3 regions of the Ensifer sp. GW821-FHT05G01 genome follow, and region 3 is predicted to be linked to each of the others. Evidence: riboswitches for the same ligand, from Rfam matches in the RefSeq annotation. Region 3 holds a riboswitch; each other region holds the start of a gene.
The links. A riboswitch is a leader RNA that binds a small molecule or an ion and turns the genes downstream of it on or off. The one in region 3 is predicted to bind thiamine pyrophosphate.
Positions count from the first base shown of each region.

Region 1: it holds a riboswitch for thiamine pyrophosphate, as region 3 does, so the genes downstream of both, thiB (thiamine ABC transporter substrate binding subunit) here and thiC (phosphomethylpyrimidine synthase ThiC) in region 3, are expected to answer to the same signal.
Region 2: it holds a riboswitch for thiamine pyrophosphate, as region 3 does, so the genes downstream of both, thiO (glycine oxidase ThiO) here and thiC (phosphomethylpyrimidine synthase ThiC) in region 3, are expected to answer to the same signal.

Region 1 is NZ_JBWKSC010000005.1:260,938-264,209, forward strand. Features, by position in the region: gene AC07UR_RS14960 (ABC-F family ATP-binding cassette domain-containing protein) at 1-377, opposite strand, end outside; gene AC07UR_RS14965 (thiamine diphosphokinase) at 381-1,031, opposite strand; TPP riboswitch at 1,208-1,325, shown strand; gene thiB (thiamine ABC transporter substrate binding subunit) at 1,375-2,403, shown strand; gene thiP (thiamine/thiamine pyrophosphate ABC transporter permease ThiP) at 2,435-3,272, shown strand, end outside.
Region 2 is NZ_JBWKSC010000022.1:42,046-45,317, forward strand. Features, by position in the region: gene AC07UR_RS33615 (ABC transporter substrate-binding protein) at 1-61, shown strand, start outside; gene AC07UR_RS33620 (hypothetical protein) at 656-832, shown strand; TPP riboswitch at 991-1,122, shown strand; gene thiO (glycine oxidase ThiO) at 1,344-2,339, shown strand; gene thiS (sulfur carrier protein ThiS) at 2,329-2,526, shown strand; gene AC07UR_RS33635 (thiazole synthase) at 2,529-3,272, shown strand, end outside.
Region 3 is NZ_JBWKSC010000002.1:383,879-387,150, forward strand. Features, by position in the region: gene thiC (phosphomethylpyrimidine synthase ThiC) at 1-1,470, opposite strand, end outside; TPP riboswitch at 1,565-1,696, opposite strand; gene AC07UR_RS07555 (sigma-54-dependent transcriptional regulator) at 1,772-3,136, opposite strand; gene AC07UR_RS07560 (sensor histidine kinase) at 3,140-3,272, opposite strand, start outside.

The DNA of each region.
Region 1 (3,272 bases), on a different contig from region 3:
CGCGCCTCGCCGCCGGAAAGGCGCGACGGGTCTTCTTCGCCGGTCAGGCCCAGATGCTGCAGCAGATAGGTGACGCGGTACGGATCGTCGCTCGGACCAAGACCCGATTCCGCATAGGCCTGCACCGTGTCGTAGCCTTCGAAATCCGGTGCCTGGGGCAGGTAACGGACCGTCGAGGACGGATGGCGGAACACCTCACCCGATTGCGCCTCGGCAAGACCGGCAGCGATCTTCATCAGCGTCGATTTGCCGGAACCGTTGCGCCCGACAAGGCAGATGCGATCACCCGGCTCCACCTGCAGGTTGGCGCCGGCCAGAAGCGGCGTGCCCCCGAAGGTGAGGAAGATATCGTCGAGTTTCAGAATGGGAGGCGCCAAGGCTCAGGCTCCGGAAAGGTCATAGGGGCGAGCGAGAACAATCGCCCGGCCGGTGTCGAGGGAAATGCGAAGGGGACCCTCCGCAACATTGGAAACGGTGCGGGACGACCCGAACGGCAAGGTGAAATCGGTGAGCGGATAGCGCGCATTGACGATCGTCAGGCCGAAGAGATCGGTCAGTCCGAGGATCGAAAACAGACTGCCCTTCGGCAGATCGATCTCGATCTCGCCTGAAAGCAGCGGATAGGCCTCTTCCTCGCCCGACGTCATGAACACCGGCAAGCCGCGTTCGGCCAGCGAAGCGGCCTGAAGCAGGTGCAGGAAGGCATGATCGCTGCGGGATCCTCCGAGCGCACCGGCAAAGATCAGGGCTCCCGCACCGCGCGTAAGCGCAGCCTCGACGGCGATTTCACCATCGGTTGCAGCCTTGGCGGCGGGATAGGGTTCGCGCGGGACGCCGGCAAACTCGGCAAGCAGCGTCTCCTCGGTCGAATCGAAATCGCCAACCCAGACGTCGGGGATTACCGACAGGGTGCGCGCATGCCGCATGCCGCCATCGGCCGCAACGAAGCGGCTGCCGGCAAGCTGGCGCGCAAGGCGATCGGTAAGGGTCAGTGCACCGCCGAGCAGAATGGTGAAGGTGGATCGGGCCATGGCAAAGCCCATAGCGCAAAGGCACTGCCAAGGAAAAGCAAGAAAACCGAACGAGGGGGCGATCCGGCGATTTTGCGTTGATGTCATCAGGCTTGGCAGCATCGGCGAGCGTCGGGCTGCCGGATACCGCGTTCAAACTCCGCTTGCCATCAAACCGTCACGGCGGTAAATCTCTACCCGCTCTAACGGGGTGCCTTCCGACCACATGCTGGCCGAAGGCTGAGAGGCGTTTAACGCCAACCCGCGGAACCTGATCCGGCTCATACCGGCGGAGGGATTAGACGCGATCGGATCGATACGCCCTTTTCCCATGCAACATTATTTTTAGGGAGAGGTGCCTGCCATGTCCAAATCATCGCAACTGAAGTTCCTTAGCCGGCTAGCGCTTGCCGCTGCCGCCAGCCTTGTCTTTACGACCGGCGCGTCTGCCGCAGACAAGACTCTGACCGTCTACACCTATGAGAGCTTCATCACCGAATGGGGCCCGGGCGCCAAGGTCGCCGAAGCCTTCGAGAAGACCTGCGAATGCAAGGTCACCTATGTCGGCGTCGCCGATGGCGTGGAGCTTCTGACCCGCCTGAAACTCGAGGGTGCTGCCTCCAAGGCTGACATCGTGCTTGGCCTCGACACCAACCTCGTCGCCGAAGCCAAGGCCACCGGCTTCTTCGCGCCGCACGGCATCGAGGCCAAGGACGTCAAGGTGCCCGGCGACTTCACCGACGACACCTTCCTTCCCTATGATTACGGCCATTTCGCCGTCGTCTACGACACCCAGACCCTGAAAACCCCGCCGAAGAGCCTGAAGGACCTGGTCGAAGGCGACCCGTCGCAGAAGATCGTCATCGAGGATCCGCGCACATCGACGCCGGGTCTCGGCCTGCTCCTGTGGGTCAAGGCCGTCTATGGCGACGAAGCCGGTGCCGCCTGGGCCAAGCTCAAGGATCGGGTTCTGACCGTGACGCCAGGCTGGTCGGAAGCCTATGGTCTCTTCACCAAGGGCGAAGCACCGATGGTGCTCTCCTACACCACGTCTCCCGCCTACCACATGGTGGCTGAGAACACCGACCGCTACCAGGCGGCCGAATTCTCGGAAGGCCACTACATCCAGATCGAAGTCGCCGGCATGACCAAGAGCGCCAAGGAGCCGGAGCTTGCCAAGCAATTTCTCGGCTTCATGACCGGTCCGGAGTTCCAGTCGATCATCCCGACCACCAACTGGATGATGCCTGTCGCCGCCACCAAGGAACCGCTGCCTGAAGCCTTCGGCAAGCTGGTCAATCCGGCCAAGACCTTCCTGCTGCCGTCGGGAGACGTGGCGGCAAACCGCAAGGCCTGGATCGACGAATGGCTCGCGGCCATGAGCAAGAACTGAGGCGCGCTTGTTCGCGCCTGCCGAAAACAGGATCACGATCACCGCCGGGACTTTAAGTCTCGGCGGCATCCTTCTGTTCGTCTGTCTGGCGGTCGCAGCGCTTCTGTTTCAGGGCGGCGGCTTCGGCAATGGCGTGCTGTTCGATGCCTATATCTGGCGGGTGACGCGCTTCACATTGCTGCAGGCGAGCCTTTCGACGCTGCTCTCGGTTCTGCTCGCCATTCCGATCGCCCGCGCACTGGCACGTCGGGCGCGTTTTCCCGGCCGCGTCTGGGTGCTGCGGCTCATGGCCCTGCCGCTCGGCCTTCCTGTTCTGGTCGGCGCCCTGGGCTTAATCGAGATCTGGGGCCGGCAGGGTGTACTCAATACGGCTCTGGCCGGGCTCGGGCTTCAACAGCCTGTCAGCATCTACGGCCTCTTCGGCATCCTGCTTGCTCACGTCTTCTTCAACATGCCGCTGGTCGCACGCCTCTTCCTTGCCGGGCTGGAGCGCATCCCCTCGGAATACTGGAGAACCGCCGCCAATCTCGGCATGCCGCCCGCCGCACTCTTCCGCTTTGTCGAGTGGCCGATCCTGCGCGGATTGCTGCCAGGTGCCGCCGGCCTCGTTTTCATGCTTTGCGCCACCAGCTTCACGCTGGTGCTGACGCTCGGTGGCGGGCCGGCCGCCAGCACCATCGAGGTTGCAATCTATCAGGCGCTACGCTTCGACTTCGATCCTCAGAGGGCGATTGCACTCTCTGCCCTGCAGATTGTCATGACCGGCGCGCTGCTCCTGGTCCTCGCCCGTGTCGCGACGGAGCCGGCGCAAAGCGTCACCGGCGGTCGAGCGTCAATGCGGTACGATGCAGATACCGGCCTCTCCCGCC
Region 2 (3,272 bases), on a different contig from region 3:
TGAATGGATCAACGCCAATGCGGCGCAATTGCTGCAACGCTGGAACGAGTGGCTTCGCTAGCCCATAACGATGAAAAAGCCGCAAGCATGAAACCGACAGCTCGGATCCTCCCGGGAAAGATCTGGGCTGTCGCGCAATCTGGCGGCGCGCCGGAGAGCTGATAAAGGCACGCGCAAGCCGGAATACCTCCCCGTCTCATCCCATATGGCTCCTTGCGGCGGCTGCTACCCCGGTCTCGCGACACTCCAAAAGACGCGCGATGCGGCGACAGGACACGTCACCTGCACAGCCGCGACGCCTTGATTATCGCGCCTGCGCGTCTCCATGCCAGACTTGCTCGACCTGACACGGCGACGAATGCTGAAATCTGCTTTCACTGAGCTCCAAATGTGAAGGAAAGCGCCATGTCAAATCGTCTTGTTTTCTCTTTGTTGTTCGTCTCGATGAGCATCCTGCTGGTCTGGGCGTTTCGACCTGCGACGACAATGTTCACAGGGTCGTCGCAGACAAATCAGTCTGATACCCAAACTCAATGATCGAGCCGATCGCCGCCGGATCGGCAGATCCGTCAGGTCGTCCTTTGCGCATGATGCAGCCATCCAGCGGAACAAAACCGGCGCGGGATAAGTTGGCCTTCCAAATGAGGAGACCAACATGAGCACGATACCGACTGAACCTATCCCGACGCCGCCCGCTCCCGACCTGCCCCCAGGCCTGCCGCCGGACATGCCGCAGCCTCCTATCGAGGAACCAGAGCCCGACGTCCTTCCCGACGAGATTCCCAACCCAAACCCGGATGAAAATGACGAGCCGCCGAAGCACCTGAAATAGCTTCGCCATGCAGGCGCCCTCCTTGCAGATCATGATGACGGCGTCAGGCATGACGATGCGTTCCTTGCGCTGACCGCTACAAAATCTGGCGACCTAGGTTGTCAACATGACCACCAAAACGACACTTGACAAAGCAGGGCATTGGCCTTTGAACTCGGTTCATTCACCAGGGGGGTCCTGACAGGGGGCTGAGATATTGCTGGGCGGATCGGCTTTTTCGACCGCAGCGCAATGACCCGTTGAACCTGATCCAGTTCATGCTGGCGTAGGGACGGTGGGAACGACGGCGCTGCGACAGCTCCTTTGCGATCGCTTGGACGTGTCTCTATCTTTCCAGCTCCAGGATCTGGGTCTCCAAACGTTAAAGTTGGAGCCAGCGAATGGTTTTTTCATATGCCGCACACGAACCGTACCGCAGATATAGACGGCAACACCGACGTCCGTTAGCGCAGCGGCGAATGGGCAAATGACCCTACCGCGACACCCAAGTATCGGATCGAGCGGAAGGCGAATGCAACCGGTGGTCATTAAGGGAGCGGGAGTCGTCGGTCTCGTCACGGCCTACGAACTGGCGCGGCGCGGCATTGAGGTCGACATTGTCGAGCGGGCCGAACGCATTGGCGCCGGTGCATCCTGGTTTGCCGGTGGCATGCTGGCACCCTGGTGTGAGCGCGAAGGTGCCGACGAAAAAGTCGAACGCCTCGGTGCGACAGCCATTGAGTGGTGGCAGGCGGCGCTGCCCGACAAAGTCACGCAGGAGGGCACACTTGTCGTCGCCGCCCCACGTGACACTCGCGAGCTCGATCGGTTTTCGACACGAACCACCGGGTACAGATGGCTTGATGCCGACGAGATCGCCGCACTGGAACCGGATCTGGCCGGCCGCTTCTCGCGTGCACTCTACTTCCCGAAGGAAGCGCATCTCGATCCAAGAGAGGCGCTGTCATCTCTCCATGACACTTTAGTGGCCATGAGGGTGCGTTTTCACTTCGGCCAGGCGACCGATGCCACCGTCGACCACCGTGTCTCTTGGTCTATCGATTGCACCGGGCGTGCCAGGCTCCCGGATGACGCGGCTCTGCGGGGCGTGCGTGGCGAGATGCTCTATCTGCGCACCGGCGACATTCAACTGTCACGTCCAGTGCGCTTCCTGCATCCACGACACCCCATCTATGTCGTTCCACGGCGTGAGCGCGTCTTCATGGTCGGGGCAACAATGATTGAGAGCGAATTGTCCGGTCCTATCGCGGCACGGTCATTGATGGAGCTCTTGAACGCCGCCTACGCCCTGCACCCGGCCTTCGGCGAGGCGCAGATTACTGAAACTGGAACTGGTATTCGCCCCGCCTACCCCGACAATCTGCCGAGGATCACGAGAACCGGCTCAATCTATTCCCTGAACGGCACGTATCGACACGGTTTCCTACTCTCGCCGGCCCTAGCGCATGACGTTGCGGAACTTCTGCTCAACCCGGACCACAGATCGGAGTTCTATGATGAACCTTAACGTCAATGGCGAGGAGCAGGAGATCGCCTGCTCGACGCTCGCCGAACTGATGGCAGCACTCGACTATGAAGGAAGCTGGCTGGCAACCGCTGTCAACGGCGAACTCGTTCACGCGGCCGACCGCGATGGATGGCGCTTACGCGACCATGATCGCATCGAAATTCTCTCGCCGATGAAAGGTGGCTGAGCATGCTGCACGTCTACGACACGGATATCACCACTCGACTGCTCCTGGGCACGGCGGGCTATCCATCGCCAGCCGTACTGTCCGACGCCGTACGGGCCTCAGAGACACAAATCGTCACGGTCTCCTTGAGGAGAGAGACGGCCGGCGGCAAAGGGGGAGGTGCGTTTTTCGAGCTGATCCGCGACCTCGGGACGAAAATACTGCCCAACACCGCCGGCTGCCACACCACCAAGGAGGCGGTGCTGACTGCCAAGATGGCGCGCGAGGTTTTCAAGACGAACTGGATCAAGCTCGAAGTGATCGGCAATCATGACACATTGCAACCGGATGTGTTCGCGCTGGTCGAAGCCGCACGGATCCTTTCGAACGAAGGCTTCGAGGTCTTTCCCTATACGACCGACGATCTGGTTGTTGCCGAACGCCTGCTGGAAGCTGGTTGCCGCGTGCTGATGCCCTGGTGTGCTCCGATCGGCAGTGCCATGGGGCCGCAAAACCTGTCCGCCTTGAGGTCGATGCGCGCGCATTTCCCTGATGTGCCATTGATTGTCGATGCGGGCATCGGCCGCCCTTCACATGCAACGACGGTGATGGAGCTCGGGTTCGATGCCGTGCTCCTGAACACGGCGGTGGCCGGTGCCGGAAATCCGGCCGTGATGGCATTGGGTTTTGCCAAGGCTATCGAGGCCGGGCGGTTGGCTTTCGAAGCCGGCATGCTCGAACCGAGAGACATGGCTGTCCCCTCCACC
Region 3 (3,272 bases):
CACCCCGGTCTTTACGTCGTTTCGGTCGGGAAGCCCCAGATGCTCCTTCGGCGTCACGTAGCAGAGCATGGCGGTGCCAAACCAGCCGATCATAGCCGCCCCGATGCCGGACGTGATGTGGTCGTAGCCGGGCGCGATATCGGTCGTGAGCGGCCCAAGCGTATAGAATGGCGCCTCGCCGCAGACCGCGAGCTGCTTGTCCATGTTCTCCTTGATTTTGTGCATCGGCACGTGGCCGGGGCCTTCGATCATCACCTGGCAATCCCTGGCCCAGGCGATCTTCGTCAGTTCGCCCAGCGTTTCCAGCTCGGAAAATTGCGCCGCGTCGTTGGCGTCCGCAATCGAGCCCGGGCGCAGGCCATCTCCGAGCGAGAACGACACGTCATAGGCGCGGCAGATGTCGCAGATCTCGGCAAAGTGCTCGTAGAGAAAGCTCTCCTTGTGGTGATGCAGGCACCACTTGGCCATGATCGAGCCGCCGCGCGAGACGATGCCGGTGACGCGATCGACCGTCAACGGGATATAGTGAAGCCGGACACCGGCATGGATGGTGAAGTAGTCGACGCCTTGTTCCGCCTGTTCGATCAGCGTGTCGCGATAGACCTCCCAGGTCAGATCCTCGGCGATGCCGTTGACCTTTTCGAGTGCCTGATAGAGCGGCACGGTGCCGATCGGCACGGGCGAATTGCGGATGATCCATTCGCGGATGTTGTGGATGTTGCGCCCGGTCGACAGATCCATGACAGTGTCGGCGCCCCAACGCGTCGCCCAGACCATTTTCTCGACTTCCTCGGCCATCGAGGAGGTGACGGCGGAGTTGCCGATATTGGCGTTGATCTTCACCAGGAAATTCCGGCCAATGATCATCGGCTCGGATTCCGGGTGGTTGATGTTGGCCGGCAGTACGGCGCGGCCGCTGGCGATCTCCTGGCGGACGAATTCCGGTGTGACGTGGTCAGGGATATGGGCGCCGAAGCTTTCGCCGTCGCGCGCCGTGGCACGCGCAGCGTCGCGACCGATGTTTTCGCGGATGGCGACAAACTCCATTTCCGGCGTGATGATGCCGGCGCGCGCATAGGCAAGCTGCGTCACGGCGCGCCTTCCGGTTGCCCGCAGCGGTGCATGACGGAAGGGGAAGGTCGGTGTCAGCCGGTCGCCGCTGGCAAAACCGTTATCCTCGGGCCGGACGCAACGACCGTCATAGGCCTCGACATCGCCGCGCGCGATGATCCAGTTGCGCCGCGGTCTCGGCAGCCCGTCCTCGATGCGGATGTTTACGTCTTCGACGGTGTATGGCCCGGAGGCATCATAGACCGTGACCGGCGGCTCGCCCGATGTCGGGTGCAGGGCGATTTCGCGCATCGGCACGCGGATTTCAGGGTGGATCGCGCCGGATTTATAGACCTTCTTCGAAGCGGAAAGCGGGCCTTTGGTGACGGAGAGGCCTGCGGGTTTGGTGGCAATATTCATGATGAGGCTCCAAGTTTGCGGTTGGAGACCCAGTTCTGAAGCCGGAAGGAAAAGACAGGTTCGCCCGAAATTCCGTGCGAAGGACGGAATCGTGGCGTCGATGTCTGCACCGTCCCTACGCCAGTATGAACTGGATCAGGTTCAACGGGTCACTGCGCCTCGGTCGGCCAAGCCGATCCGACCAGCAGAATCTCAGCCCCTTGACGGGACCCCCCTGGTGAATGCCTTAAGAAAGCCATCGATCCGGATGCGCCGTCAAGCGCTAATCCGGCGGTTGTGTCCTTCGCCTGTTGATCGCGCGCTAGCGACCGGGCTTTTCGGATGCCGGGCGCTCGGCATAATCCGCACGATTGATGCCGTGCCGCTGCAGCTTGTCGTAGAAGGTCTTGCGCGGAATGCCGAGCACCTCGATCGTCGCCTTGACGTCGCCGCGCTGCGCCCGCAGCGCCTCCTTCAAAATCTCCGCTTCGTAGCGCTCAAGCCGCTCGGGAAGGGCGGCAGCGGATGCTGTCGGGCTGGCGGTCGCTTGTCCGAGGGGACCCTCGACGCCAAGGGCGACGCGTTCGGCGAAATGCGAGAGCTCGCGCACATTGCCAGGCCAGGAATGCGACATTAGATGGTGGCGCACCGCTGGCGAGATATCAGGAACGTCGCGCTTGAACCGCTCCGCCGCCCGCGTCAGGAAATGCGAGAACAGCAGCGGGATGTCGTCGTGGCGCTCGCGCAGCGGCGGGATCGACAGGGTTACGACGTTCAGCCGGAAATAGAGATCCTCGCGAAAGTCGCCGCGCTGGGCCGGATCGCCGAGATCGATCTTGGCGGCGGCGATGACGCGGATATCGACAGGGCGCACCACGTTGGTGCCAAGCGGGGTGATTTCGCGGGCTTCCAGCACGCGCAGCATCTTGACCTGCGTTGCCGGCGGCATCGCCTCGATCTCGTCGAGGAAAAGCGTGCCGCCGCTCGCATGCTCGATGCGGCCGATGCGCTTCTTCAGCGCACCGGTAAAGGCGCCCTGTTCGTGGCCGAAAAGTTCGCTTTCGATCACCGTTTCCGGCAGTGCGCCGCAATTCAGCGCCACGAAATTCCCATCCCGGCGCCGGCTCCAGTTGTGCAGCAGCGTCGCCACCACTTCCTTGCCGCTGCCGGTCTCGCCGGCGACGAGCACATCGACATCGGTGTCGGCGATATGTCGCAAGGTCTGGCGCAGCCGTTCCATGACCGGCGTCTGGCCGATCAGCGGCAGGCTTTCGCCCGCCGTTTCGGCCGCGCGCTTCAGCGCGCGGTTCTCCATCACCAGTCGGCGTTTTTCGAGCGCGCGGCGCGCGCTTTGCACAAGACGGTCGGCAGCAAAGGGTTTCGGAATGAAGTCATAGACGCCGTCCTTAAGGGCCTGCACGGCCATCGGAATATCGCCGTGGCCGGTGACCAGGATGACGGGAAGGTCGGGGTCGAAGCCGGCGACCCGGCGAAACAATGTGAGGCCATCGATCCCCGGCATGCGAATATCGCTGATGACGATACCGCCGAAGTCGGGGCCGAGCACGGCGAGCGCATCCGCCGCACCGGGAAAGTCTGTCACGCTCAGGCCGGCAAGCTCGAGCGTCTGCTTCATCGCCTTGCGCAGGTCGCTGTCGTCGTCAACGAGGCATACGGATTGCTGCATCGCTCAGGCCCTCTTCAGTCGCACGATGAAGACGGTGCCCTCAGGCCCGGTCTTGACGTCGATGTCGCCGCCGTAGTCGACGACGATCTCCTTGGAAATGGCAAGGCCGAGTCCGAGACCCTGATCCTTGGAGGTG